DNA from 3 places in the Evansella cellulosilytica DSM 2522 genome. Region 3 is predicted to be linked to each of the others. Evidence: a T-box and tRNA genes for the amino acid it is inferred to sense, from the RefSeq annotation. Region 3 holds a T-box; the other regions hold tRNA genes.
The links. The T-box of region 3 lies ahead of serS (serine--tRNA ligase). A T-box ahead of a tRNA ligase gene usually reads a tRNA of that ligase, here a tRNA-Ser.

Region 1: it has a tRNA-Ser gene. The T-box ahead of serS (serine--tRNA ligase) is inferred to sense a tRNA for this amino acid. The anticodon was not compared.
Region 2: it has a tRNA-Ser gene. The T-box ahead of serS (serine--tRNA ligase) is inferred to sense a tRNA for this amino acid. The anticodon was not compared.

Annotation. Positions count from the first base shown of each region.
Region 1 covers NC_014829.1:369,295-379,567, reverse strand. The annotation lists rRNA gene BCELL_RS01920 (23S ribosomal RNA) at 1-2,717, opposite strand, end outside; rRNA gene BCELL_RS01915 (16S ribosomal RNA) at 3,044-4,598, opposite strand; tRNA gene BCELL_RS01910 (tRNA-Ile) at 4,752-4,828, opposite strand; tRNA gene BCELL_RS01905 (tRNA-Gly) at 4,885-4,958, opposite strand; tRNA gene BCELL_RS01900 (tRNA-Pro) at 5,144-5,220, opposite strand; tRNA gene BCELL_RS01895 (tRNA-Arg) at 5,245-5,321, opposite strand; tRNA gene BCELL_RS01890 (tRNA-Leu) at 5,334-5,420, opposite strand; tRNA gene BCELL_RS01885 (tRNA-Leu) at 5,541-5,625, opposite strand; tRNA gene BCELL_RS01880 (tRNA-Asp) at 5,656-5,731, opposite strand; tRNA gene BCELL_RS01875 (tRNA-Val) at 5,791-5,866, opposite strand; tRNA gene BCELL_RS01870 (tRNA-Glu) at 5,896-5,970, opposite strand; tRNA gene BCELL_RS01865 (tRNA-Ser) at 5,987-6,077, opposite strand; tRNA gene BCELL_RS01860 (tRNA-Asn) at 6,086-6,161, opposite strand; gene BCELL_RS01855 (SprT family protein) at 6,300-6,761, opposite strand; gene cmpA (cortex morphogenetic protein CmpA) at 6,939-7,076, shown strand; gene BCELL_RS01850 (Tex family protein) at 7,399-9,585, opposite strand; gene BCELL_RS01845 (SpoIIE family protein phosphatase) at 9,875-10,273, opposite strand, start outside.
Region 2 covers NC_014829.1:1,107,669-1,117,941, reverse strand. The annotation lists gene BCELL_RS05150 (SIMPL domain-containing protein) at 1-457, shown strand, start outside; gene BCELL_RS05145 (AraC family transcriptional regulator) at 629-1,474, opposite strand; gene BCELL_RS05140 (hypothetical protein) at 1,760-3,046, opposite strand; gene BCELL_RS05135 (sigma-70 family RNA polymerase sigma factor) at 3,033-3,575, opposite strand; gene BCELL_RS05130 (DUF1871 family protein) at 3,885-4,142, opposite strand; tRNA gene BCELL_RS05125 (tRNA-Leu) at 4,309-4,393, opposite strand; tRNA gene BCELL_RS05120 (tRNA-Leu) at 4,435-4,523, opposite strand; tRNA gene BCELL_RS05115 (tRNA-Cys) at 4,554-4,628, opposite strand; tRNA gene BCELL_RS05110 (tRNA-Gly) at 4,635-4,709, opposite strand; tRNA gene BCELL_RS05105 (tRNA-Gln) at 4,717-4,791, opposite strand; tRNA gene BCELL_RS05100 (tRNA-His) at 4,802-4,877, opposite strand; tRNA gene BCELL_RS05095 (tRNA-Trp) at 4,901-4,974, opposite strand; tRNA gene BCELL_RS05090 (tRNA-Tyr) at 4,995-5,079, opposite strand; tRNA gene BCELL_RS05085 (tRNA-Thr) at 5,142-5,217, opposite strand; tRNA gene BCELL_RS05080 (tRNA-Phe) at 5,228-5,303, opposite strand; tRNA gene BCELL_RS05075 (tRNA-Asp) at 5,337-5,412, opposite strand; tRNA gene BCELL_RS05070 (tRNA-Met) at 5,468-5,544, opposite strand; tRNA gene BCELL_RS05065 (tRNA-Val) at 5,806-5,881, opposite strand; tRNA gene BCELL_RS05060 (tRNA-Glu) at 6,032-6,106, opposite strand; tRNA gene BCELL_RS05055 (tRNA-Ser) at 6,118-6,210, opposite strand; tRNA gene BCELL_RS05050 (tRNA-Asn) at 6,214-6,289, opposite strand; rRNA gene rrf (5S ribosomal RNA) at 6,298-6,413, opposite strand; rRNA gene BCELL_RS05040 (23S ribosomal RNA) at 6,483-9,415, opposite strand; rRNA gene BCELL_RS05035 (16S ribosomal RNA) at 9,729-10,273, opposite strand, start outside.
Region 3 covers NC_014829.1:21,029-31,301, reverse strand. The annotation lists gene BCELL_RS00110 (ABC transporter substrate-binding protein) at 1-1,392, opposite strand, end outside; gene BCELL_RS00105 (ABC transporter ATP-binding protein) at 1,498-2,481, opposite strand; gene BCELL_RS00100 (ABC transporter ATP-binding protein) at 2,495-3,511, opposite strand; gene serS (serine--tRNA ligase) at 4,043-5,320, opposite strand; T-box leader at 5,375-5,590, opposite strand; gene pdxT (pyridoxal 5'-phosphate synthase glutaminase subunit PdxT) at 5,636-6,220, opposite strand; gene pdxS (pyridoxal 5'-phosphate synthase lyase subunit PdxS) at 6,259-7,146, opposite strand; gene BCELL_RS00080 (D-alanyl-D-alanine carboxypeptidase family protein) at 7,425-8,864, opposite strand; gene guaB (IMP dehydrogenase) at 9,028-10,273, opposite strand, start outside.

The DNA of each region.
Region 1 (10,273 bases), 350 kb from region 3:
GCGGTGTGTCCATCCCGGTCCTCTCGTACTAAGGACAGCTCCTCTCAAATTTCCTACGCCTGCGACGGATAGGGACCGAACTGTCTCACGACGTTCTGAACCCAGCTCGCGTACCGCTTTAATGGGCGAACAGCCCAACCCTTGGGACCTACTTCAGCCCCAGGATGCGATGAGCCGACATCGAGGTGCCAAACCTCCCCGTCGATGTGGACTCTTGGGGGAGATTAGCCTGTTATCCCCAGGGTAGCTTTTATCCGTTGAGCGACGGCCCTTCCATACGGTGCCGCCGGATCACTAAGCCCGACTTTCGTCCCTGCTCGACCTGTATGTCTCGCAGTCAAGCTCCCTTATGCCTTTGCACTCTACGAATGATTTCCAACCATTCTGAGGGAACCTTTGGGCGCCTCCGTTACTTTTTAGGAGGCGACCGCCCCGGTCAAACTGCCCACCTGACACTGTCCCTGATCCGGATTACGGACCGAGGTTAGAATTCCAGTACAACCAGGGTAGTATCCCACCGACGCCTCCACCGAAGCTAGCGCTCCGGCTTCCAAGGCTCCTACCTATCCTGTACAAGTTGTACCAAAATCCAATATCAAGCTACAGTAAAGCTCCATGGGGTCTTTCCGTCCTGTCGCAGGTAACCTGCATCTTCACAGGTAATATAATTTCACCGGGTCTCTCGTTGAGACAGTGCCCAAATCGTTGCACCTTTCGTGCGGGTCGGAACTTACCCGACAAGGAATTTCGCTACCTTAGGACCGTTATAGTTACGGCCGCCGTTTACTGGGGCTTCAATTCAGAGCTTCTCCCGAAGGATAACCCCTCCTCTTAACCTTCCAGCACCGGGCAGGTGTCAGCCCCTATACTTCGCCTTACGGCTTGGCAGAGACCTGTGTTTTTGATAAACAGTCGTTTGGGCCTATTCACTGCGGCTCTCTCGGGCATACACCCTAATAGAGCACCCCTTCTCCCGAAGTTACGGGGTCATTTTGCCGAGTTCCTTAACGAGAGTTCTCCCGCGCGTCTTAGAATTCTCTTCCCGCCTACCTGTGTCGGTTTGCGGTACGGGCACCAGTCACCTCGCTAGAGGCTTTTCTTGGCAGTGTAGGATCAGGAACTTCGGTACTATAATTTCCCTCGCGATCACAGCTCAGCCTTATGACAAGCGGATTTGCCTACTTGTCAGCCTCACTGCTTCGACGCACATATCCATCAGTGCGCTTACCCTACCTTCCTGCGTCCCCCCGTTGCTCAAACGGTGACGTGGTGGTACAGGAATTTCAACCTGTTTGCCATCGCCTACGCCTTTCGGCCTCGGCTTAGGTCCCGACTTACCCTGAGCGGACGAGCCTTCCTCAGGAAACCTTAGGCTTTCGACGGAGGGGATTCTCACCCCTCTTTTCGCTACTCATACCGGCATTCTCACTTCCAAGCGCTCCACATGTCCTTCCGGTCATGCTTCAACGCCCTTGGAACGCTCCCCTACCACTGTCCGTAAGGACAATCCATAGCTTCGGTGATACGTTTAGCCCCGGTACATTTTCGGCGCAGAGTCACTCGACCAGTGAGCTATTACGCACTCTTTCAATGGTGGCTGCTTCTAAGCCAACATCCTGGTTGTCTAAGCAACTCCACATCCTTCTCCACTTAACGTATACTTTGGGACCTTAGCTGATGGTCTGGGCTGTTTCCCTCTTGACTACGGATCTTAGCACTCGCAGTCTGACTCCCGAGGATAAGTAAATGGCATTCGGAGTTTGACTGAATTCGGTAATCCTGTGGGGACCCCTAGTCCAATCAGTGCTCTACCTCCAATACTCTCACCTCGAGGCTAGCCCTAAAGCTATTTCGGGGAGAACCAGCTATTTCCGTGTTCGATTGGCATTTCACCCCTACCCACACCTCATCCCCGCACTTTTCAACGTGCGTGGGTTCGGGCCTCCATCCAGTGTTACCTGGACTTCACCCTGGACATGGGTAGATCACACGGTTTCGGGTCTACAACAACGTACTATGGCGCCCTATTCAGACTCGCTTTCGCTGCGGCTCCGTCTCTTCAACTTAACCTCGCACGTTATCGTAACTCGCCGGTTCATTCTACAAAAGGCACGCTGTCACCCATTAACGGGCTCCAACTACTTGTAGGCACACGGTTTCAGGATCTATTTCACTCCCCTCCCGGGGTGCTTTTCACCTTTCCCTCACGGTACTGGTTCACTATCGGTCACTAGGGAGTATTTAGCCTTGGGAGATGGTCCTCCCGGATTCCGACGGGGTTTCACGTGTCCCGCCGTACTCAGGATACACTCCGGAGGAAACAACATTTCGGCTACAGGGCTGTTACCTTGTCTCGCAGACCTTTCCAGATCGCTTCACCTACGCTGTTTCTTTGTAACTCCGTGTGGAGTGTCCTACAACCCCAAGAGGCAAGCCTCTTGGTTTGGGCTAATTCCGTTTCGCTCGCCGCTACTCAGGAAATCGCATTTGCTTTCTCTTCCTCTGGGTACTAAGATGTTTCAGTTCCCCAGGTCTGCCTTCTCATACCCTATGTATTCAAGTATGGATACCATCCCATTACGGATGGTGGGTTCCCCCATTCGGAAATCTCCGGATCAAAGCTTACTTACAGCTCCCCGAAGCATATCGGTGTTCGTCCCGTCCTTCGTCGGCTCCTAGTGCCAAGGCATTCACCGTGCGCCCTTTCTAGCTTAACCACTAAAAAGTGTGGCGTCTTACATTCGCCTTAACTAAGACACACAGTTGATTTCGTTAGAAGAATAGACTTCTATTGATATCTACTGGTGATCATTTAAATCAGTTTTTGTTATCTAGTTTTCAAAGGACAAATCGCACCACGCAAGTGTGCGATAATCAAGTAGTTGTGCTGTCTTTTGAGCTGATACGCGTTAGCGTTCAGCGAGCACAACAACTTTATTTTGAGAGTATGACCTCTCAAAACTAAACAAAAAGTCCAAAGCGAAGTTCGAAAGTAATGAGCTTTATGTTTCTACAGTTGTTGTAGAAAATAACTGCTCCTTAGAAAGGAGGTGATCCATCCCCACCTTCCGGTAGGGATACCTTGTTACGACTTCACCCCAATCATCTGTCCCACCTTCGGCGGCTGGCTCCAAAAGGTTACCTCACCGACTTCGGGTGTTACAAACTCTCGTGGTGTGACGGGCGGTGTGTACAAGGCCCGGGAACGTATTCACCGCGGCATGCTGATCCGCGATTACTAGCAATTCCGGCTTCATGCAGGCGAGTTGCAGCCTGCAATCCGAACTGAGAGTGGCTTTATGGGATTCGCTCGGCCTCGCGGCTTTGCTGCCCTTTGTACCACCCATTGTAGCACGTGTGTAGCCCAGGTCATAAGGGGCATGATGATTTGACGTCATCCCCACCTTCCTCCGGTTTGTCACCGGCAGTCACCTTAGAGTGCCCAACTGAATGCTGGCAACTAAGATCAAGGGTTGCGCTCGTTGCGGGACTTAACCCAACATCTCACGACACGAGCTGACGACAACCATGCACCACCTGTCACTCTGTCCCCCGAAGGGGAACGTCCTATCTCTAGGAGTGTCAGAGGATGTCAAGACCTGGTAAGGTTCTTCGCGTTGCTTCGAATTAAACCACATGCTCCACTGCTTGTGCGGGCCCCCGTCAATTCCTTTGAGTTTCAGCCTTGCGGCCGTACTCCCCAGGCGGAGTGCTTAATGTGTTAACTGCGGCACTAAGGGTATCGAAACCCCTAACACCTAGCACTCATCGTTTACGGCGTGGACTACCAGGGTATCTAATCCTGTTTGCTCCCCACGCTTTCGCGCCTCAGCGTCAGTTGTAGGCCAGAAAGTCGCCTTCGCCACTGGTGTTCCTCCACATATCTACGCATTTCACCGCTACACGTGGAATTCCACTTTCCTCTCCTACACTCAAGTCCCCCAGTTTCCAATGACCCTCCACGGTTGAGCCGTGGGCTTTCACATCAGACTTAAGAGACCGCCTGCGCGCGCTTTACGCCCAATAATTCCGGACAACGCTTGCCCCCTACGTATTACCGCGGCTGCTGGCACGTAGTTAGCCGGGGCTTTCTGGTTAGGTACCGTCAAGGTGCCAACCTATTTGAATGGCACTTGTTCTTCCCTAACAACAGAACTTTACAATCCGAAGACCTTCATCGTTCACGCGGCGTTGCACCGTCAGGCTTTCGCCCATTGCGGATGATTCCCTACTGCTGCCTCCCGTAGGAGTCTGGACCGTGTCTCAGTTCCAGTGTGGCCGATCACCCTCTCAGGTCGGCTACGCATCGTTGCCTTGGTGAGCCATTACCTCACCAACTAGCTAATGCGCCGCGGGCCCATCTCACAGTGTTAGGATTACTCCCAACTTTTACAATAGAACCATGCGGTTCCGTTGATCATCCGGTATTAGCTTCGGTTTCCCGGAGTTATCCCAGTCTGTAAGGCAGGTTGCCCACGTGTTACTCACCCGTCCGCCGCTGATCTCATAAGAGCAAGCTCTTAATTGATCCGCTCGACTTGCATGTATTAGGCACGCCGCCAGCGTTCGTCCTGAGCCAGGATCAAACTCTCCAAAAAATTGTTGAGTTCGATGTCTCTGACATCAAGCCAAATTTTGGCTAATTTTTAAATCTTATTGACGGGATATCCTTTCATCAATCGTATATACGACTAATGTGTCTATCCCACTTCGCTTGGCTTTTTGTTTAGTTTTCAAAGGTCAAAATGATATGGTGGGCCTGAGTGGACTCGAACCACCGACCTCACGCTTATCAGGCGTGCGCTCTAACCAGCTGAGCTACAGGCCCTCAAGCAACTTTTATACTATAACATTAGTTATTCATCAATTGCAAGAGGAAATTTTTGGAGCGGGTGATGAGAATCGAACTCACGACATCAGCTTGGAAGGCTGAGGTTTTACCACTAAACTACACCCGCATATTTTTTATATTGTTCTTGTTTTTCTAAATCCGTCTTACATGTCTCTTCCTCTTCTAGCTTCGCTTTGAGGTGAATCCGTCGAGACAACTCGTAGATAATTCGACGATGTAAACGCTCGTGGCTGAGGTTTTACCACTAAACTACACCCGCATTTTTCTTGTATAACAGTTATTTAGTAAAGATGGTCGGGAAGACAGGATTTGAACCTGCGACCCCCTGGTCCCAAACCAGGTGCTCTACCAAGCTGAGCCACTTCCCGATATATAGTATATTTCATTTATTATGGCGCGCCCGAGAGGAGTCGAACCCCTAACCTCTTGATCCGTAGTCAAACGCTCTATCCAATTGAGCTACGGGCGCATTTTATACATTTGGTGCGGTCGAGAGGATTTGAACCTCCACGGGGTTAACCCCCACTAGGCCCTCAACCTAGCGCGTCTGCCGTTCCGCCACGACCGCGTTAAAGTGAATACCTTTAACGGACAGGAATACTACTATACAGCAAACAATAACTCATGTCAATGATAATTAATTGATTTTTTCGTGTATTATCGTAAGCGTGTATACCAATTTACAAATTGGTGCGGGTGAAGGGAGTCGAACCCCCACGCCCGAAGGCACTAGATCCTAAGTCTAGCGCGTCTGCCAGTTCCGCCACACCCGCTAACGCAAACAATAGTATATACAGTTATTATGGCGGTCCCGACGGGAATCGAACCCGCGATCTCCTGCGTGACAGGCAGGCATGTTAACCGCTACACCACGGGACCAAATATTGTCTTAAGAAATAAAAACACGCCACATAAAACGAAGCGTTTTTTTCTAAATATGGTGGAGGATGACGGGATCGAACCGCCGACCCCCTGCTTGTAAGGCAGGTGCTCTCCCAGCTGAGCTAATCCTCCATATAGTAGGTGAATTGTATTTTTTAAAATGGTGACCCGTACGGGATTCGAACCCGTGTTACCGCCGTGAAAGGGCGGTGTCTTAACCACTTGACCAACGGGCCATTTTATAAGAAGTTCTGGCGGAGAAGGAGGGATTTGAACCCTCGCGCCGCTTACACGACCTACACCCTTAGCAGGGGCGCCCCTTCAGCCACTTGGGTACTTCTCCAAAAAAAATGGCTCCACAGGTAGGACTCGAACCTACGACCGATCGGTTAACAGCCGATTGCTCTACCAACTGAGCTACTGTGGAATATTTTTTAAGAAAGGACTTTTAAAATTATAATCAATGCGTCTTGAAAAGTCAAGTGATCATCATATAATTTTTAAAGCTCGTCTTTCGGCGACTTTTTATAATTTACCACAGTTATTTTTTAACGTCAATATTTAATCAAGAAATTGTTTTTACCAGTTTTATCCTCCCTTTGCAACCGCCACAAACATACTTTTCAGTGTTGAACCGTCTTTTTCTTTTGAATGATATATTGCATTTTGTACAAGCGTATACATGTATTTTCGATGATCGCTGGCGGGGGTTAGGAATTGTTTTGCAGAATCTAGAACCCCCTACCTTTTTCAACAATGTTTTAAAATCGGCATCTTTGTGCATATATCCTTTTCCTTCAATATGTAAATGGTAGTGGCAAAGTTCGTGCTTGATTATCTTCGTTAGTTCCTCTATTCCGAAATGCTCCATTTGCTTTGGATTAATCTCAATATCGTGTGTAGATAAAGAATATCTCCCTCCCGAAGTACGTAAACGGGAATTAAAAAAGGCTTTATGTTTAAATGGTTTATAAAAGTACTCCTCTGATATTGTCTCCACTAACTCCTGAAGTTCCTTGTTCGTCATACCAATCCCCTACCGCTCATTTTTTTACTATCTTATCTTTATTTGTTCACCTCTACAACATCAAAACAACGATCAAACATTATTTTTCCATAAAAAAAATGATAACAAAGACAAACCGTACAGCATATGGTATTAATAATACATGTTTAGCTATGTCACTGAAAGGAGTGAGTATATATGCCTTCTTGGCTTCAAAGGCAACTGAAGGAAGCCTATCAACAAAAAGACATGAGGCAGGTAAGGCTCTTAAATCAATGTTGGTTTTATTATAAAAAGACAATCCCAACGTCTTCTCAAAAGCAAAATGAAGTATGAATTTAATGTATACTTAATATAAATTCAAAAAGGGGTGACTCAAAATTTTTTTCTACTTTGAGTCACCCTTTTTATATTTCAATAATCAGTTTTGAGCGAAGTCTATATTTCCGCATCTAAGGAAAGAGATCATTTCCTATTATATGATGTGATAATATGAGAGTCCCGTAAACTATGAAGAGCCTTAATATTAACTCCCCTCATAGCGCAACCACTTTAAGACTCGTCTTTCCTCAGTGACTTACCGGATCCGAACATCGTCGGTTGATCCACTAGGTAAAATCGCCTTTGAGTCAACCACCATGTTTTACAGTATATATAGTTATTCTTTAATTTGCTTTGCTGGCTCTAACATCGTTAAAGCAATTCTTCCCTTTTTACTATCAACATCGTCCACCCACACTGTAACGACATCACCAACGGATACGACTTCCATTGGGTGCTTTACATATTTATTAGCTAGCTTAGATATGTGTACGAGGCCGTCCTGTTTAACACCAATGTCAACGAACGCACCAAAGTCAACAACGTTTCGCACAGTACCTTGAAGTTCCATGCCAGCAGATAGATCCTCCATCGTTAAAACATCCGTTTTTAACAACGGTTTCGGTACGTCATCACGTGGATCACGCCCAGGTCTCGTTAGCGCATCTAAAATATCCTTTAATGTGGGCACACCTATATCAAATTTATCTGCTAATTCATTGATTTCGACTGCATCAATTTTTTTCTTCGCTTCTTCCGTTCCTAAATCATCCTTTGTCATATCTAAGTAACGCATAATCTCCTTCGTCACTTTATAACTCTCTGGATGAATTCCTGTTTTATCTAACGGTTCATCACCATCGATGACCCTTAAGAAACCGATACATTGCTCATATGTTTTCGCTCCAAGTCTCGGAACCTTCTTCAATTTAGCACGGTTCGTGTACTTCCCTTCCTCTTCACGCTGCTTCACAATATTATTAGCGACTGCTTTGGATAAGCCAGATACATATTGTAATAATGAAGCTGAGGCAGTATTTACATTAACTCCCACTTTATTTACTACTGTTTCAACTACGAATGTTAACGAATCGTTTAGCTTTGATTGTGTAACATCATGCTGATATTGTCCTACCCCAACAGACTTCGGATCTATTTTCACAAGCTCAGCAAGAGGATCCTGAATACGGCGCGCAATGGAAACCGCACTTCTTTCCTCTACTTGTAAATCTGGAAATTCTTCCTTCGCAAGCTTTGATGCAGAGTATACACTCGCGCCTGCCTCATTCACAATTAAGTAAAATAACTGCTTATCTACTTCCTTTATTGTATTTACAATAAATTGTTCAGTTTCACGAGATGCTGTCCCATTTCCAATCGCGATCATTTCAACATTATATTTTTCTATATATTCTTTTACTTTTTTCATCGCTTGATCAACTTCGTTACGCGGTGGAGTAGGATAAATAACATCAATCGCTAACATTTTCCCTGTTTCATTCACTACCGCTAGCTTACAGCCTGTTCGGTAAGCCGGATCGACTCCTAGTATAATACGGTCCTTTAAAGGCGGTTGTAATAAAAGGTTCCTTAAGTTCTCAGAAAAAATATGAATCGCTTGTTCCTCTGCTTTTTCTGTCACTTCATTTCTTAGTTCACGTTCTATTGAAGGCTCTATCAGTCGCTTATAACCATCTTCAATAGAGATGATTACTTGCTCTTTAGCAATTGTCATTTTGTCTTTCATAACGAATCTCGTTAACCAAGCAATAATTTTATCTCTTGGTGGTTCAATCGATACTTTGAGGACACCTTCACTTTCACCTCTGTTTAAAGCCAATACTCTATGAGGGACAATTTTACTTACCTCCTCGGAGTATTCATAGTACATTTGAAATACTTCTTTTTCATCCTCTGCCTTCGCTTTTTTCTCAGAAGTTATTTTGCCGTTTTGATATGTCATTTGACGGATCTTTTTTCTAATTTCCGCATCGTCGGATATGTATTCACTAATAATATCTCTTGCACCTTGAAGTGCGTCTTCTATAGAGTGAATTTCTTTTTCTTCATTAACATACTTTTCTGCTTCGTTTTCAATCTCACCTTCGTTAGGTAATGAAAATAACCACATCGCTAAAGGCTCTAATCCTTTTTCCTTCGCCACCGTAGCTTTCGTACGTCGTTTTTGTTTATACGGTCTATATAAATCTTCCACCTCTTGGAGCTTTGTAGACTTTTCAATGTTTTCTCTTAGTTCTTCTGTTAACTTCCCTTGCTCTTCTATTAAGCGAATGACCTCTTCCTTACGATTCGCTAAATTAGTCGCATAATTCCACGCATCTAATATGCTACGTATCTGCTCTTCGTCCAAACCACCTGTTAGCTCTTTACGATACCTCGCAATAAATGGAACTGTATTACCATCCTCGGAGAGTTCAATAACACTTTTTACACGATCTTTCTTTAATTGAAGTTCTTTTGTCACTATTGATAATATCGAATCATTTTGTTCAGTCCATTTCATAACAACTAGCCTCCATACCGTTATAACAAACTTCCGTATTAGTTTTCCTTTACCAACCTGATTATACTTGAAAGCCTATTAAAATGCACGATTACACAGTAGATATCCAATTCCAAATCAACTAGCGTAATCAATTTGCGTATTATCCAAAGCCTCACTGCTCAGTTTCCACAACAGTACATTTTTACCGGTTGGAAAATAGTTTTTTACCTTTAAAAAGCATAGTAAAGAACCTATAACAAGTTCGATAATCTTGTTATAGGCTTATAGATGCGGACACGGCACCATATTAATCGATTATTTTTCCTATTACAATAGTCGTATCATCATCTGAATTTTCCATTGTTTGTAACACTTGTTCTATGGCACCTTTTGGAGAGTCCAAATTGCTAAAATAGCTATGAAAAAAAGGTGTGAATAATAATCCATCTGAATAAAGCACAAAAGACATTCCCTGTTCGAAATTCATTCGCTGTATCCTAAATTTTTGCTTTTTACCAGATAAATAGCCTCTTGAAGGAATCGGTCTAGTTAATTTACCTGATGGTGTATAAAAGTGGCATCCTATATTCCCTACATTACAATATACGATTGAGCGATCATGCTTATATATTTTTAAAATTGCAACAACAGCACCTCTTTTATTCCAGAGGACGTTGTTACACATTGCCATTAAATCATCTAATTC
Region 2 (10,273 bases), 1.1 Mb from region 3:
TTTAGGTATTTCCGAGAGTGACATTCAAACCATTGAGTATCGGGTGAATCCACAATATGATTTTATTGATGGAAAGCAAACTTTTCGAGGCTATCAGGTTGGTCATCTGCTTAACATTATACTGAAGGACGTTACGATGGCAGGAAGAATTACCGACGATGCTGTTGCTGCAGGTGCCAATACGATTAGAAGCATTGATTTTTCCATTCAAAATGCTTCATCACTATACGAGGAAGCATTAATTCGTGCAGTGGAAGATGGAAAAACAAAGGCGGCGTCAATCGCATCTAGTCTCCATGTAAACCTCCATGCGGCTCCTGAAAAAATAGAGGAAATTATTCAACCAGATATTATCCCTTTCCGTACAATGAATCTGACTGCAGCAGAAGGGGACCCACTCCAGCCAGGTTCCCTTGAAATTATGGCCTCGGTTGAGATGACTTTCACCTATTCATGATGAAGTCCCTTGTTAGACCTTATATGAGCTTAATAATTATCTAAATAGTGTAATCTGGGGACATTATAAAAAAAACTCAATTCCTAAGTAATCACTTCTATATTTCGTCCATAAAAAATAACCCCGATTCTCAACAGCTCAGGCTGTTTCATATCGGGGTTTCTCATTACTCTATTTTTTTACTACTGTCATCCAAATCTCACTTCTGTTCTCTTTACTTGCTAAAATCTCTGGCCCCTCCACATGCTCATACCCAGATGACGGGAACCACTCTGAATAAATTCTTCCCCAAGCATCTTGTACTTGATCCCATTCTCCCTCGACTTCAAATACCGCCCATGTATAAGCTGGTATTTCAAGTTCTTCCAAGTTATTTGGACAAGGCTTCGTTGTCGCTGCTGCAATGTAGTAATCCAGTTCCCCTGTTTGACTTCGCTCATCAGAGAAATTTGTACATACATTGATTATACCTCTAGGAGTTAAATCAGATAACGCTTCGATTTGTGTATATGTCTCATCACTAATCGTATCCCACATTTCTGATATTTCAGGATTCGTCCCTTGAGGAATCAAATTAATCCTTTTTTTCCAACCTACAACTCGAAATGCCTCTTTTTGTACAATTCTGTAATTCATTTCTGTTCCTCCCTTAATTGTCAGTTGGAAGGTCATTTTAGGATATGCTTTGAGTGAATGGCCATGGTGACGTGCTTCTGTCGGAGTAACGCCATGAAGACTTTGAAATGCTCTAGTAAAAGAATCCGGAGAATGGTAGCTGTATTTCATTGCTACATCTATCACCTTTTCATTCCTGTCCTTCAAATCAAAGGCCGCAAGTGTCAATCTTCTTCGTCTAATATATTCCGAAAGTGATACACCTGCCAGAAATGAAAACATCCTCTTAAAATGGTATTCGGAACATTGCGCAATTCTCGCCACCTCTCGAAAATCAATTTCGTTCAATAAATTATCTTCTATATAGTTTATCGCGCCATTCATTTTTTCCAATGAATCCATGTAATGACCTCCCTTTCATTAATAGAATAACAATGATGAATTGTCGTGACCCGACTATCGGTGCACACTTTTGCAGGATCGGGAGAAATTATCGTTTTTTTCTAGAAAACTATATCACAGTTAGAATCCAATACCACTATTCCTAGTTATGTTACTTTTACAATTAGTCTACTGAACAACTTATTTACTATCCGGAAAAGTTGAATCAATATTCATGATTCCTAATTTATAGGAATATACGAAGCATACTCAATTTCCTACTTCACTGTTTCTAAAACAACTACCTCACTCCACCTCGTAAATCATCCAATCATCATCATCAGGAAATTTTACCACTGTATAAGGTTCATCATACATACCATTCCAATCCCTCACATTTATATTATAAATATGGAGTGAAAGCGCAATGTCACTCGTACCGTAGAAATCATATACCTCTTCCATAACCATTTCTGCAAAAACATTTAAATGATCATCGTCTAATTGTTCATTTCCTTCAATTAATAATAAAAGGGTTTTAGCTTCCGTACTCGGTGAATCTACAGAAGCTCTCGTACCCGAACCATTGTGAAACCCTTGCACATAAAACATGTCAAATACATCATGAATTCCATTGACTTCTTCGTTAAAAATGAAGTTAAATTTGTTTGATAAGTGACTTGCAAGTTCATTATTTTCCCCATATTGCACTCCATTTAAATACTGAATAACAGGAACATTATTGTAATAACCAATAGCATTGGTCTTTAAAAAATAATCGTACTTTGTTGTAAATAACACAGTAACTGGTATCGTCGGAAAATCAGTTTTAATGGTTTTTACAATATCCTTTAAATACTCCTCTTCCTGATTTTCACTTAATAGGAGGAAGGTTGCCTGAATTAGTTCCTCATCGTCAAACTTTCCAGCAGGAAAAATATATGACAATTCGTTAAATTGCAACTTCAAATTAACAACTTGATCTTCCGTGTAGGCATCTTTGTATGTAAATCTACTGAAAGGATAGATCTGACCAGGTAATTGACTTTCAACTAAACCTAAACTTGCACTTATCAGCGTATGGTACCCATCCTCCATGATATAACCTAGATTATTAGTATCAACACCGTCAACCAAAAAATTCTTAACGTTTACTTCACGTACATAATCAATTCGGGATTCAGTGGCATACATCCCATCACCATACTCATACACTACCTCCTCTGGTTCACTGTTTGTTTCCACACCAATCATTTCCCTTATCTTTTGTGTCTCATCAGCTACATCATCTTTACGATATTCCTCTCTCTCTTCGTCTTCTTCAACGACTAGAGCGTCTGTCTGATTACTATTGCTAGGAGAAAAGGAGCCTGTTTGGTAGTAATGAAAAACTAAGACAAATAGAATTGCAGAAGAAGTGAGTAAGACTACTGATGGTTTTAACCAAGTTCCCAGGAAGCTATTCCTCCCTGCTCCACTTTTATTTTTTATTATATGTAAAACTTGTTTTGAGTTTTTTGCATTAAATGGATTACTAGAAAACTTCGTTTCCTTTAAAGCTCGTTTAATATCCTTCTTATTAAATTGACTCATAAGTAATCCCCCTTGAAGATAATACTTCTTTCAATCTTCTTCGTGCCCTCTGCAAACGACTCTTTAACGTTGATACATTCTCTCCGAGTAGTTCTCCCATCTCCGTTAATGATAGATCTTCATAGTAAAAAAGAATGATAACTTCCCTGTACTTAATTGGTAATATGAAAATGCACTCTGCCAACTCTTTATCCATCGATTTTTGAATAATATTATCTTCTGGTGTTCTGTCGGTTATTAATCTATCAATTACACCCATAATGACAACTCTTTTAAAATATGTTTTCCTCAAATAATCTTTCGATTTATTCATTGTAATCTTATACAACCATGTTTTAATAGATGATCGGTTTTCAAAAAGATGATAACTATTTAAGATCTTGATAAATACATCCTGAACAATATCTTCCGCAGTACTCCAATTTTTCACATAGGTGTATGAGACATTCACAAGAGCCTCATAATATTGATTAATAAGTACTTCAAGAAAAACATCATCCATTGTATCTTGCCTATTTAAGACAGACACATAGCCCTCCCCCTCTCCCAATACTTTCAATCCACCTCTTTGACGAAATTTGACATGATTCGGATGCACTAATTCTATAATTTCTATTTATATTTTAGTAGTCTTAGCTTTTCGAAAAGGTTGGATAGTTCTTTTTGTCCAAATACTATGTATAAACACTACTTATAGTAAGAGCTTCTTATCATTAACTTAATATAAACAAAGTGCACGCCCCCAAAGTACTGTATAGGAGGGCGGGGACTTTAAATCAGCAACGCAACTCTACTCTATTTTTCAGCCGAGGGTAATTATAAATGACCTGCTGTCACTTTAGTTATGTAAATTAACCCATATCTTTTTAGCTATTTCAAGACACTCTTCAAGGGGAAAATCCCTACCAAACGAATCATCAAAAATGTCTTTAATAACTTCTGCCACTTCAATTTCATCTTGGCAGCGTGATATTTCTTTCGTTATACGCTCGATCTCAAATTCGTACTCATCATCAGGAGCTCCCATTTCTAAAAGTAGTTCTGGATCCCAATTATTCACGTGCTTAGTTACAACATTGTTAGCCGATCTTTCCATATTAATCTCCTCCTTATAGGCAATTAATACACATCCTTGTGGAAAATGTGTGTAAATCGCCCCCTTTTCCATGTTATACTCGAAAACATAAAAAAACTCATAAACATTGATATATCAACATTTATGAGTTAACTGGTTATTTTAATATTAACGTATATTATTTATATGGTACCGGTGGTCGGGGTCGAACCGACACTCCGTGAGGAACACGATTTTGAGTCGTGCGCGTCTGCCAATTCCGCCACACCGGCTAAAAAGCCTCATTGAATAGCTATAGCTTGTCTAATTTAAATGGTGCCGAGGGCCGGACTTGAACCGGCACGGTAGTCACCTACCGCAGGATTTTAAGTCCTGTGTGTCTGCCAATTCCACCACCCCGGCAGGACTTATTGCTAAAAAATATGCTATTCATGGAGGCGGCACCCGGATTCGAACCGGGGGATAAGGGTTTTGCAGACCCGTGCCTTACCACTTGGCTATGCCGCCAATAAATGGAGCGGAAGACGAGATTCGAACTCGCGACCCCCACCTTGGCAAGGTGGTGTTCTACCACTGAACTACTCCCGCAAAATAATGGCTGGGCTAGCAGGATTCGAACCTGCGCATGACGGAATCAAAATCCGTTGCCTTACCGCTTGGCTATAGCCCATTAAAAAATATGGGGCGGCTGATGGGAATCGAACCCACGAATGCCGGAACCACAATCCGGTGCGTTAACCACTTCGCCACAACCGCCATAATCTTCAGTTGTTATACTCTGGCAGGGGCAGTAGGAATCGAACCCACACTGGAGGTTTTGGAGACCTCTGTTCTACCGTTAAACTATGCCCCTAAAACGGTAGTAAAAATAAATGGTGGAGGGGGACGGATTCGAACCGCCGAACCCTGAGGGAGCGGATTTACAGTCCGCCGCGTTTAGCCACTTCGCTACCCCTCCGAGAGAGACAATTATTATGTTACAAAAAGTTTTAATAATAGTCAAGGGAAAAATTTAATTACTGGTGCTGGCCAGAGGACTTGAACCCCCAACCTACTGATTACAAGTCAGTTGCTCTACCAATTGAGCTAGGCCAGCAAATATAAAATGGTGGCTCGGGACGGAATCGAACCGCCGACACATGGATTTTCAGTCCATTGCTCTACCGACTGAGCTACCGAGCCATTTTCATTTGTACTCTAATACTTAATAAAAAATGGCGGTCCCGACGGGAATCGAACCCGCGATCTCCTGCGTGACAGGCAGGCATGTTAACCGCTACACCACGGGACCTAAATATTAGTACTTATTTTTTATAACAATGTTTGTTTATCTTCTGTTAAAAATTTGGTTGCGGGGGGCGGATTTGAACCACCGACCTTCGGGTTATGAGCCCGACGAGCTACCAGACTGCTCCACCCCGCGACGTTATAAAGATTACGGATGTTGTAATACTTTGTAGTTTCTTACTGTCTCTTCCTCTTCTAGCTACGCTTTGAAGTTTATGCGTCGAGACAACTCGTAGTTAATTCGACGATGTTCTGCTCGTTGCTCCACCCCGCGACGTTATAAAGATTACGGATGTTGTATTGAACTTTCACTTGATCTGTATTTAAAAACTGAATCATTATATCTCATACATTTGTAATGTATGTTCTCACAAATAATAATGTGAAGAAAAATTGATGGTGGAGGATGACGGGATCGAACCGCCGACCCCCTGCTTGTAAGGCAGGTGCTCTCCCAGCTGAGCTAATCCTCCGCAGCGTTGATGATGCTATTTCAGGGAAGTCCCTGTCTCTTCCTCTACTAGTAATGCTCTGTGGTTTTATCCGTCGAGACAACTCGTAGTTGTTTCAATGAAGTTTCGCTCGTAGCTGAGCTAATCCTCCGCAGTATCCGAATAATTAATTGGTGACCCGTACGGGATTCGAACCCGTGTTACCGCCGTGAAAGGGCGGTGTCTTAACCACTTGACCAACGGGCCAGATGTTTTTCTGGCGGAGAGCGAGGGATTTGAACCCTCGAGACGGCTCTAAACCGCCTACACGATTTCCAATCGTGCTCCTTCGGCCACTCGGACAGCTCTCCTTATGGCTCCACAGGTAGGACTCGAACCTACGACCGATCGGTTAACAGCCGATTGCTCTACCAACTGAGCTACTGTGGAATATAAGCGCCCAGCAACGTCCTACTTTCACAGGGGGAAACCCCCAACTATCATCGGCGCTGGAGAGCTTAACTACCGTGTTCGGCATGGGAACGGGTGTGACCTCTCCGCTATCGTCACTGGACTATTTATGAGAGTTTATCCTCTCAAAACTAGATAACATTTTCTGATTAAATGATCGTCTTAATAAAGTTTGGTTAAGCCCTCGATCGATTAGTATCTCTCAGCTTCACATGTCGCCATGCTTCCACATGAGACCTATCAACCTCATCATCTCTGAGGGATCTTACTCACTTACGTGATGGGAAATCTCATCTTGAGGGGGGCTTCATGCTTAGATGCTTTCAGCACTTATCCCTTCCACACGTAGCTACCCAGCTATGCTCCTGGCGGAACAACTGGTACACCAGCGGTGTGTCCATCCCGGTCCTCTCGTACTAAGGACAGCTCCTCTCAAATTTCCTACGCCTGCGACGGATAGGGACCGAACTGTCTCACGACGTTCTGAACCCAGCTCGCGTACCGCTTTAATGGGCGAACAGCCCAACCCTTGGGACCTACTTCAGCCCCAGGATGCGATGAGCCGACATCGAGGTGCCAAACCTCCCCGTCGATGTGGACTCTTGGGGGAGATTAGCCTGTTATCCCCAGGGTAGCTTTTATCCGTTGAGCGACGGCCCTTCCATACGGTGCCGCCGGATCACTAAGCCCGACTTTCGTCCCTGCTCGACCTGTATGTCTCGCAGTCAAGCTCCCTTATGCCTTTGCACTCTACGAATGATTTCCAACCATTCTGAGGGAACCTTTGGGCGCCTCCGTTACTTTTTAGGAGGCGACCGCCCCAGTCAAACTGCCCACCTGACACTGTCCCTGATCCGGATTACGGACCGAGGTTAGAATTCCAGTACAACCAGGGTAGTATCCCACCGACGCCTCCACCGAAGCTAGCGCTCCGGCTTCCAAGGCTCCTACCTATCCTGTACAAGTTGTACCAAAATCCAATATCAAGCTACAGTAAAGCTCCATGGGGTCTTTCCGTCCTGTCGCAGGTAACCTGCATCTTCACAGGTAATATAATTTCACCGGGTCTCTCGTTGAGACAGTGCCCAAATCGTTGCACCTTTCGTGCGGGTCGGAACTTACCCGACAAGGAATTTCGCTACCTTAGGACCGTTATAGTTACGGCCGCCGTTTACTGGGGCTTCAATTCAGAGCTTCTCCCGAAGGATAACCCCTCCTCTTAACCTTCCAGCACCGGGCAGGTGTCAGCCCCTATACTTCGCCTTACGGCTTGGCAGAGACCTGTGTTTTTGATAAACAGTCGTTTGGGCCTATTCACTGCGGCTCTCTCGGGCATACACCCTAATAGAGCACCCCTTCTCCCGAAGTTACGGGGTCATTTTGCCGAGTTCCTTAACGAGAGTTCTCCCGCGCGTCTTAGAATTCTCTTCCCGCCTACCTGTGTCGGTTTGCGGTACGGGCACCAGTCACCTCGCTAGAGGCTTTTCTTGGCAGTGTAGGATCAGGAACTTCGGTACTATAATTTCCCTCGCGATCACAGCTCAGCCTTATGACAAGCGGATTTGCCTACTTGTCAGCCTCACTGCTTCGACGCACATATCCATCAGTGCGCTTACCCTACCTTCCTGCGTCCCCCCGTTGCTCAAACGGTGACGTGGTGGTACAGGAATTTCAACCTGTTTGCCATCGCCTACGCCTTTCGGCCTCGGCTTAGGTCCCGACTTACCCTGAGCGGACGAGCCTTCCTCAGGAAACCTTAGGCTTTCGACGGAGGGGATTCTCACCCCTCTTTTCGCTACTCATACCGGCATTCTCACTTCCAAGCGCTCCACATGTCCTTCCGGTCATGCTTCAACGCCCTTGGAACGCTCCCCTACCACTGTCCGTAAGGACAATCCATAGCTTCGGTGATACGTTTAGCCCCGGTACATTTTCGGCGCAGAGTCACTCGACCAGTGAGCTATTACGCACTCTTTCAATGGTGGCTGCTTCTAAGCCAACATCCTGGTTGTCTAAGCAACTCCACATCCTTCTCCACTTAACGTATACTTTGGGACCTTAGCTGATGGTCTGGGCTGTTTCCCTCTTGACTACGGATCTTAGCACTCGCAGTCTGACTCCCGAGGATAAGTAAATGGCATTCGGAGTTTGACTGAATTCGGTAATCCTGTGGGGACCCCTAGTCCAATCAGTGCTCTACCTCCAATACTCTCACCTCGAGGCTAGCCCTAAAGCTATTTCGGGGAGAACCAGCTATTTCCGTGTTCGATTGGCATTTCACCCCTACCCACACCTCATCCCCGCACTTTTCAACGTGCGTGGGTTCGGGCCTCCATCCAGTGTTACCTGGACTTCACCCTGGACATGGGTAGATCACACGGTTTCGGGTCTACAACAACGTACTATGGCGCCCTATTCAGACTCGCTTTCGCTGCGGCTCCGTCTCTTCAACTTAACCTCGCACGTTATCGTAACTCGCCGGTTCATTCTACAAAAGGCACGCTGTCACCCATTAACGGGCTCCAACTACTTGTAGGCACACGGTTTCAGGATCTCTTTCACTCCCCTCCCGGGGTGCTTTTCACCTTTCCCTCACGGTACTGGTTCACTATCGGTCACTAGGGAGTATTTAGCCTTGGGAGATGGTCCTCCCGGATTCCGACGGGGTTTCACGTGTCCCGCCGTACTCAGGATACACTCCGGAGGAAACAACGTTTCGGCTACAGGGCTGTTACCTTGTCTCGCAGACCTTTCCAGATCGCTTCACCTACGCTGTTTCTTTGTAACTCCGTATGGAGTGTCCTACAACCCCAAGAGGCAAGCCTCTTGGTTTGGGCTAATTCCGTTTCGCTCGCCGCTACTCAGGAAATCGCATTTGCTTTCTCTTCCTCTGGGTACTAAGATGTTTCAGTTCCCCAGGTCTGCCTTCTCATACCCTATGTATTCAGGTATGGATACCATCCCATTACGGATGGTGGGTTCCCCCATTCGGAAATCTCCGGATCAAAGCTTACTTACAGCTCCCCGAAGCATATCGGTGTTCGTCCCGTCCTTCATCGGCTCCTAGTGCCAAGGCATTCACCGTGCGCCCTTTCTAGCTTAACCACTAAAAAGTGTGGCGTCTTACATTCGCCTTAACTAAGACACACAGTTGATTTCGTTAGAAGAATAGACTTCTATTGATATCTACTGGTGATCATTTAAATCAGTTTTTGTTATCTAGTTTTCAAAGGACAAATTCAAAACGCGTAAGCGTTCGAAATGTAAGTAAATGTGCTAAATCAGTTAAACCTGATACACACAACACTATATAATTGAAGGTTTAACCCTTCAAAACTAAACAAAAAGTCCAAAGCGAAGTTCAAAAGTAATGAGCTTTATGTTTCTACAGTTGTTGTAGAAAATAACTGCTCCTTAGAAAGGAGGTGATCCATCCCCACCTTCCGGTAGGGATACCTTGTTACGACTTCACCCCAATCATCTGTCCCACCTTCGGCGGCTGGCTCCAAAAGGTTACCTCACCGACTTCGGGTGTTACAAACTCTCGTGGTGTGACGGGCGGTGTGTACAAGGCCCGGGAACGTATTCACCGCGGCATGCTGATCCGCGATTACTAGCAATTCCGGCTTCATGCAGGCGAGTTGCAGCCTGCAATCCGAACTGAGAGTGGCTTTATGGGATTCGCTCGGCCTCGCGGCTTTGCTGCCCTTTGTACCACCCATTGTAGCACGTGTGTAGCCCAGGTCATAAGGGGCATGATGATTTGACGTCATCCCCACCTTCCTCCGGTTTGTCACCGGCAGTCACCTTAGAGTGCCCAACTGAATGCTGGCAACTAAGATCAAGGGTTGCGCTCGTTGCGGGACTTAACCCAACATCTCACGACACGAGCTGACGACAACCATGCACCACCTGTCACTCTGTCCCCCGAAGGGGAACGTCCTATCTCTAGGAGTGTCAGAG
Region 3 (10,273 bases):
TAAGTCGAAGTGAGGACCAGCTTCACGTGGCTGTCTTAAGTTAACTTTAATACCTACAGCTTCTAAGTCTTCTTGAATAATCGGTGCAGAACGCTCACGAATTTGGTTACCAGTAGGGTAGTCAAGATTTAATACCCACTCGTTTCCGTCTGGATCTTCACGGAATCCGTCACCAGTTACATCAACGTATCCAGCTTCATCTAATAATGCTTCTGCAGTTTCAGGGCTATACTCATAAGGGTTTACAGCACTTTCGTCAAATGCCCAAGATGCTTCTGGGAAGTTTGCATTTAACACTGTACCCATTCCGTGTAATAAACCTTCTACAATACCTTCACGATCAATTGCATAAACGACTGCTTGACGTACACGTACATCAGCTACTTTTTCATTTTCAATCCAGTTATCTGGGTCAATAACTCCGTTTTCTACATCCTCAGATGTTCTGTGGTGTAATTTAAAGCCCATATATTGATATCCAAAATCTTGGAACACATAAGTGTTAATATGATCTAACGCATCAACTGAACCAAAGTCTGCTGGCGGAACACCATTAGGTGCAGCGATCATATCGATATCACCATTTCCAAGTAAACCTGGCATTACTGACTGCTCGATAACTCTCCAAGTAATACTAGCAAGACCTGGCTCACCTTTCCAGTAGTCATCATAAGCTGTTAAAACGTATTGCTCTCCTTCAAGCATATCTGTTAATTGGAAAGGACCAGTACCGATGATTTCACCTGCATTTCTAGATGCAGAGTAATCAGGCATTTCTAAAACTGGAACATCGCCAAATACGTGCTCAGGAACGATAATAAATGCAGCATCAAAAACAGCGTTAATGTTTGTATCTGTATAAGTAAATTTAACTGTAAGTGGGTCTATAGCTTCAACTGACTCAAGGTCAGATACGTAGTTTGTACGTACACCACCTGCAGCAACATAATCCTCATCCATTAGTGTTTCATAAGTGAATACAACGTCAGCAGAAGTAAATGGTTCACCATCATGCCAAGTCACACCATCATTTAAAGTAAATGTAATTTCAGTGTAATCGTCGTTAATTTCCCAGCTCTCTGCTAAAGATGGCTCCCAATCTAGGTTTTCATCTAATCTAGCTAGTGCTTCATGTGTGAAATCTAAGATATTTGCTTCATATGCATCAGAATAAAATAATGGGTTAAACTGATGCCCAGGAGCAGAATACATACCTGCTACAATTGAGCCTCTCTCACCAGAATCTTCTGTAGCATCGTCTCCATTTTCATCTACCTCTTCTGTTTCATCATCAACATCTCCACCTGCTTCATCGTCGCTTCCGCAAGCTGCTATTACTAGCATGAATGCTAAAGATACAATTAGCATAAGCCAAAATTTACTGAATTTCATTGTTCATTTACCCCCTTAGTTTGTTGGAAAATTCTAAAAATAATAATTATGCAAGATTACGGTTCCCTTTCCCGCCCTCACCTCCTTAAAAGTGATTGTTTTAACCTACTTTTCTGTTGTATATAAGTGGCAAGCCACATACTGCCCATTACCTTGTTCAGTTAACTCTGGTAATTCTACCTTACATCGATCATGGACCTCTGGACATCTCGTATGGAAAGGACAACCTGAAGGTGGATTCGAAGGACTTGGCAACTCACCTTTTAACGTAATCTTCTCACGTTTCCTTTGTACATCTGGAATTGGTACTGCAGATAAAAGCGCCTGTGTATAAGGATGCAACGGTTTTGCAAACAAATCATCCTTAGGTGAAATTTCAGCGATTTTCCCTAAATACATAACAGCTATCCGGTCACTTATGTGCTTAACAACACTTAGATCATGCGCAATAAATAAATAAGTCAAATTAAAGTCATCTTGTAAATCTTCCATTAAATTCAATACTTGAGATTGTACTGACACGTCTAATGCAGAAACGGGTTCATCACCAATAATGAGCTTTGGATTTAATGTTAATGATCTTGCAATACCAATCCTTTGCCTTTGTCCTCCTGAAAACTCATGTGGGTATTTATTTCTCGCTTCAGGTGGCAACCCTACTTTTTCAAGTAAATCTAGCACTTTTTCTTTTCTCTCCGCACTATTTAAGATTTTCTGAACGATCATTGGCTCTTCAATGATTTCGCCAACGCTCATTCTCGGATTAAGTGAAGCAAAGGGATCTTGGAAAACCATTTGCATATCTTTTCGGTAAGGCCTCATTTTGCGATTACTAAGTTTGGAAATATCATCTCCTTCAAAAATGATGTTTCCTTCTGTTGGATCTAATAGTCGCAAAATTGTTCTACCTAAAGTAGATTTACCAGATCCGGACTCACCTACAATTCCTAATGTTTCCCCTTTATATAAATCAAAAGAGACATCGTCTACAGCTTTTACATGACCGATCGTTCGCTGCAGAACACCACCTTTTATAGGAAAATATTTTTTTAGATTTTGTACTTCTAGTAATTTTTCTCTCTCAGCCAACTAAGACCCCTCCTTAATCCTCATAGAGATAACATCTGACTTTATGATTAGCTTCCGTCTCTAAGAGATCAGGATTTGCTTCATTGCATTTGTCCATAACATGTTTACATCTTTGAGCAAATCGACAACCCTTTGGAAAACGATGTGCAGGTAAAACCGAACCTGGAATTGATTCTAGTCTTTCTACATCTGAATCTATATTTGGAATACTAGCTAATAGACCATTTGTATAAGGATGCTTTGGATTAGTAAATAACTCTTGAACCGTTGCTTCCTCAACAACCTGACCACCATACATAACTAATACTCTATCTGATACTTCTGCTACTACGCCTAAATCGTGTGTAATAAGTAGTATGGAAGACTCAAACTTTTCTTTCATTTCAACCATTAAATCTAGGATTTGTGCTTGTATCGTAACATCTAACGCTGTTGTTGGTTCATCTGCAATAAGTAGTTTTGGATCACACGACATTGCTATTGCAATCATGACTCGTTGTCTCATACCACCTGACAATTGATGCGGGTACTCATGAACAATTTCTTCAGCTCTAGCAAAACCAACAAGCTTTAGCAGATCAATAGACTTCTTTAATGCTTCCTTCTTCTTCATTTTCTTATGTTTCATTAGTGTTTCAGAGATTTGATTACCAATCGTAAAAACAGGATTTAATGAAGTCATCGGTTCTTGGAATATCATTCCAATGTCATTCCCTCTAACTTTTCTCATTTCTTTATCAGAGAGCTTTAATAGATCTTTTCCATCAAGCTCAATAGATCCTTCTACGATTTTTCCAGGAGGTGATGGAATTAACCTCATAATAGATAATGAAGTAATACTTTTTCCACTTCCTGATTCACCTACTATTGCAAGAGTTTCACCCTTTTTTACAGAGAAGTCTACACCATCTACAGCTTTGGCAACTTTATTACCTTCCATGTAAAAGTATGTTTTTAAACCCTTTACCTCTAAAAGTTGTTGTTCGTTTGTTTTTTGCTTAACTTCACTTTTAAGATCTTGCTCTTGCATTCTGCCACCCCATTTATTCTCAAAATCATCTGAAAATTTTATATTCGGAAAATACTTTTAATTTTCTTTGATAATTTATACATTAATGAGTAATTGAAATTTTATTTTACAATCTCTCACTAGTATTCAGTGATTTTTCTCTCAGTTTTATAAAAAATAATTTACCATAGAATAAATAATAAGTATATAGTTTTCTAAAAATTATTTCTTTTTAAAAAACTTCGCAATCCGAAACTTTCTGAAAACTTTTAATATTTATTCATTGGTATTGTACTATTTTTAAATAATACACGTTATTTATGCATTTATATTCATTTTTACTTATAAAAAATGAATATAAATAAATCAAAATTGTCAGAATTTCTCACAGAGATTTTTTAAAGTCTTTTGACAAAAGGTTTTTACCTTTTTTCATTATCTATTTTTCTATAATAGTAGACATTTTTTTGAAAGCGTTTACTTTTTGTTATGTATTTCACATGCAAAAAAAACAGTCTCACTATAAAATATAGTTTGACTGTTTTTTTATTATTATTTTGAAATTACTTCTTTTCCACCCATATATGGTTTTAATACGTCTGGTATTTTTACACTCCCATCTGGTTGCTGATAGTTTTCTAAAATTGCAGCAACTGTACGACCGATCGCTAATCCAGAACCATTTAATGTATGAACAAACTCTGCTTTTCCTTTAATATCACGCTTAAATCGGATATTCGCTCGTCTTGCTTGAAATGCCTCAAAGTTACTACAAGAAGAAATTTCACGATAAGCATTATTACTAGGGATCCATACTTCTATGTCATACTTTTTAGCTGCAGTAAATCCTAAATCACCTGTACACATGTTTAATACACGATATGGTAGTTTTAATAGTTGTAGAACCTTTTCTGCTTGAGATGTTAATTGTTCTAATTGCTCATATGATTCCTCTGGCTTTACAAAACGCACAAGCTCCACTTTATTAAACTGGTGCTGTCGGATAAGCCCTCTTGTATCTCTTCCAGCAGATCCTGCTTCAGATCTAAAACAAGCACTAAATGCCGTATACGCTTTTGGGAGTTCTTCAGCCTGCATAATTTCATCACGATGTAGATTCGTTACTGGCACCTCAGCTGTCGGTATTAAGAAATACTCTTCTTCACGGATTTTAAATGCATCCTCTTCAAACTTTGGCAATTGTCCGGTCCCGGTCATACTATCTCTGTTGACCATATAAGGAGGTAATATTTCTTCATAGCCATGTTCATCTTGGTGTAAATCCATCATAAAATTAATTAATGCTCTTTCTAAACGAGCACCTAACCCTTTATAAAAAACAAATCTACTTCCCGTCACTTTTGCGGCTCTCTCAAAATCAAGAATTCCTAAATTAGTAGCGATATCCCAATGTGCTTGATGTTCAAAATCAAACGCTGGTACCTCTCCCCATTTTCTAACTTCCTCATTTTCATCCTCAGTTGCACCAATTGGGGCACTTTCATGAGGTATATTTGGAATGGAGAGTAATATTTGTGACAATGTGCTATCTACTTCTCTTAGCTTGTCATCTAACTCCTTTACCTTTGTTGATACATCCTTCATTTCCTTAATTAAGTCATCTGCATTCTTTTTTTCTCTTTTTAACTGAGATATTTCTTGCGAGACCGTATTTCTCCTATTTTTTAAATCTTCTACTTCCTGAATAAGCTGTCTACGTGTCTCATCTAATTCACCAAAGCGATCTAACTCAGATATATCCTCATTGCGATGCTCTAGCTTTGCCTTCACTTCATCAAAACTAGAACGAAGTAGTTTTACATCCAACATTTGTAAATTCCTCCTTAAAATTTATGTAAAAATATAAAAAACTCCCGTCCCCATATAAGGGACGAGAGTTAACCCGCGTTGCCACCCTAGTTAAAGTATATATCATATACCTTCACTTTAAATCGGATAACGGCCGATTACCGAAATTGCCTACTAGTTGTTCAACAATTTGCTCTAGGATGGATTCACAAATATGTCCTACCGATTCACAGCACCCATCGGCTCTCTGAAAGCACAGTACTTGTTACTATTTCCTGTCATCACTCGTATATGATAAAATGTATTACTTATTTTAACCGAACTTACAAAAGATAATCAAGTAGGAACAACAATATTTCTCACCATATTAACGAAGTATTGATGCATACGAACATCGTCCGTTAATTCTGGATGATAGGAGCAAGCCAGAAATGGGCCTTGTCTAGCTGCCACAATTTCGCCTTCGTACTCAGCAAGTACTTCGACATCTTTACCTACTTCAACAATAATTGGTGCACGAATGAATACACCTTGTACATCATCGCCAATGCCTTTTACCTTTAATAAAGCCTCGAAACTTTCACGCTGTCTACCAAATGCATTTCTTTCCACTTTCATATCCATTAATGCAATATGTGGTTCTGCATGTCCAACAAGCTCTTTAGCCATAAGGATAGCACCTGCACAAGTTCCGAAAATAGGCTTTCCATTTTTACCGAAATCTTTTAGTGGCTCATAAAAACCATATTTATTTATAAGCCTTCGCATCGTTGTGCTTTCGCCACCAGGGAAAACAAGGCCATCTATATCCTCTAACTGTTCTACTTTTTTTACGATAACAACATTGACATCATTAGCTTCAATAGCCTGTACATGCTCTCTTACTGCCCCTTGTAGGGCTAAAACTCCTATGTTTATCATGGTGTGTTACTCCTCTCCATGCAATATCAGATCAGAAATTACCAACCACGCTCTTGCATACGATCTTTTTGTTCTAAAGTAGAAATTTCAATTCCCTTCATAGCTGTTCCTAAATTTTTCGAAAGTTCAGCAATGAGCGCATAGTCTTCGTAATGTGTTGTTGCTTCTACAATTGCTCTTGCAAACTTAGCTGGGTTATCGGACTTGAATATACCAGAACCAACAAATACACCATCAGCACCTAGTTGCATCATTAATGCAGCATCAGCAGGAGTCGCTACTCCACCAGCAGCAAAGTTAACTACAGGGAGCTTACCATTTTCTTTAATGTTTAATAGTACTTCAAATGGAGAACCTGTATTTTTAGCATATGTCATAATTTCGTCTACTGACATGTTAATTACTTCTTTAATTTGAGACTGCATCATACGCATATGACGTACAGCTTCTACGATATTCCCTGTACCAGGCTCACCTTTTGTACGAATCATCGATGCACCTTCTGCAATTCTACGAGAAGCTTCACCAATATCACGCGCACCACATACGAACGGTACTGTGTAGTCACGCTTATATAAATGATATACTTCATCTGCAGGTGTTAAAACTTCACTTTCATCAATGTAGTCTACACCCATAGCTTCTAATACACGTGCTTCAACAATATGACCAATACGTGCTTTTGCCATTACTGGAATTGTCACTGCATTTTGTACTTCTTCAACAATTGTAGGGTCAGCCATCCGTGCAACTCCTCCAGCAGCACGGATATCAGAAGGAACACGTTCTAGTGCCATTACTGCCACTGCGCCAGCTTCTTCTGCAATTTTAGCTTGTTCTGCATTAACAACGTCCATAATAACGCCGCCTTTTTGCATTTCAGCCATACCACGTTTTACTCGATCAGTACCAACTTGCTTTTCCATTATATAAATCCCCCTTAGGTATTCTTTTGGATGTTTTATGAATATCCAATATAATTTTGATTCCTTACTTATTATAACGTTAATTTCTAGTATTTCGATAGGAATCTTCACTGATTAGCAAAAATTTTCGATTTTTTATTGCATACATGTTTTATTTTATTCCAATTATAAGAAAAATAAAGATGATTGTTATAATAAAAATTTTTTCGTAATGTCTTAGATATTCTTCCTATATTTCTACCTTTTAAAAAAAGTGGAGAATGTCTCCACTTTCATCCTTATTCAGAACCGCCACCTAACGCGTTAACAATTGAATTCCATAAGCCTGAAAAGAAGTCTCCTATCCCTCTCATCGTTAATGAAAACCAACCAGCTTTTTCTACAGCTTCATTCGTTACGATGTCTACTGTTCGTGCAGAAGCTCCATTACCAAGTAAATATTCTTCCTCACCATCACCGACATATTCAACAACCAATTGACCGATGACAGTATTAGCTTCTATCGGCGCTATTAAACGACCTTCACTGTCAAAAAGTTCATCATCTTCATTAAATACAACAGAGTATTGATAAGATTCCTCATCGTTTCGATGAACGAATGCCGATACTGCATCTGTTGTTGAGATACTAACTACATCTTCTTTTCCTTTTACAACAGGGATTTCTTCAAATCCTTCAATTGTCATATTCTCAGGATATAACTCAACTCTTGAGAAGTTATTAAAACCATATTCCATTAACTTTCTCGTTTCATCATACCTTGCTAAATCGTCTTCGGGTCTTGATGTTAAAGGTCGAGGTAACCCCATAACAACAGTAATTAAACGTCGACCATTTTTTACTGCAGTTCCTGTAAAACATGCTCCAGCAGCAGTTGTAGTACCTGTTTTTAATCCATCAGCGTACTCGTAAAAATGACCTCGTCCCTCAAGCATCTTATTCCAGTTTGGCATGACAATCGCATCTTCCGTACCCTCTTTAAAAGTCATCTCTGGAATACTTGCCGTTTCTAACACCTCAGGATAATCATTTAATAAGTGGTATGCCAACGTTGCTGTTGCTCTTGCAGACATAAAGTTATCATCATCGATTTCTGTTCCACTTGGCCGATTTTCCAATAAAACTGAGTTCGGTAATCCGGTAGAGTTAACAAATTGAAAATCTCCTAAATTTGCTTCCGCAATCTCATTAAGGTTAGATATTCCATGTTTTTCTCCTTCTTCTCGGAGAAGATTCCCCATCCCGAGTTCCTTCCCCTTTTCATTCATCATCTCAACAAAGCTTCCTTCTGAACCTGCTATATGCTCAGCTACAGCCATCATCGAAGCATTAGCAGAGTATATTGCTATCGACTCATATAATTCTCTAACAGTATAATCCTCATCTTTACGTAATGGTACGTTAGAAAGATTGATTTGTTTCGATAAATCATTCACTAAATAGTCATTAATATAGACGATATCGTCCCAAGAAATATCCCCTTTTTCAATAGATTCATGAATTAAATATATACTCATCATTTTTACCATACTTGCTGGAGGTAATGGTTGATCAATATTTCGTCCATAAAGAATCTTTCCTGTATCAGCGTCAACTAATATACCAGTCTCTAACAAGTCTGACTCATAGTCTGCCTTTGTCGTTGTTACTCCAGTAAGTAAACTCGTAAATGTAAATATAATTAGTAGACCTATCATACCCATTCTTTTCAACAACATTACCCTCTCCTATCAACCTCGATTTATTAAATATTTATTGATTTAACTTTTCAATCTAGTATTTTTTTTTGATATGAACAAACGTCATTTTACCATATAAATATAAAAAAAAATAGATAGGGAGTGACCCTATCTATTGGAAATTTATTGTTGTTTATTCCCATTAAAGAGAATAGTTAGGAGCTTCCTTCGTAATTTGGACATCATGTGGATGGCTCTCTTTTAATCCCGCATTTGTAATTCTAACAAATTTTGATTCATCTCTTAGTACCACTAGATCCTTCGTGCCACAATAGCCCATTCCTGCTCGTACACCACCTACAAGCTGATGTATCGTATCCTTTAAAGGCCCCTTAAATGGCGTACGACCTTCAATTCCCTCAGGAACTAACTTTTGATTTCCTTCTTGGAAATACCTATCCTTACTCCCTTTTTCCATTGCACCTAACGACCCCATACCTCTGTATACTTTAAATTGGCGACCTTGGAAAATCTCAGTTTCTCCAGGGCTTTCTGAAACGCCAGCGAGTAGACTACCTAACATGACAGTATGAGCACCGGCAGCTAATGCTTTTACGATATCACCTGAATATTTTATACCTCCATCAGCAATGATAGGAATACCATGTTTACGCGCTTCTGTTGCACAGTCATATACTGCTGTCATTTGAGGTACGCCAATTCCTGCAACAATACGTGTTGTACAGATAGATCCAGGTCCAATACCTACTTTAATAATATTTGCACCTGCTTCAATTAAATCTCTTGTTGCTTCAGCAGTTGCAACATTTCCTGCAATAATATTGAGGTCAGGATACTTATTTCTTACTTCGCGAACTTTATTTAATACACCTTGCGAATGTCCGTGTGCTGTATCAATAACTAAAACATCGATTCCTGCATTTACTAGCGCATCCGTTCTTGTATCGGAATCTCCACCGACGCCTACAGCAGCACCTACAACAAGTCGTCCTTGTGTATCTTTTGCTGAATTAGGGAACTCAATGGCTTTTTCAATATCTTTAATTGTAATGAGGCCTTTTAACACACCGTTATCATCGACAAGTGGGAGTTTTTCTATTTTATACTTTTGTAACACCTTTTGCGCTTCAGCTAATGTCGTACCAACTGGTGCAGTTACTAATCCTTCTTTTGTCATAACATCTTTAATTGGGATAGAGTAATCTTCAATGAATCGTAAATCTCTATTAGTAATGATACCGACTAACTTCTGATTTTCATCTGCTATTGGTACACCTGAAATACGATATTTCGACATTAAGTGCTCTGCATCAAATACTTGGTGATTTTCTGATAAGAAAAATGGATTTGTAATAACACCACTTTCTGATCTTTTAACACGGTCAACTTGTTCTGCTTGTTCTTCAATCGACATATTTTTATGAATG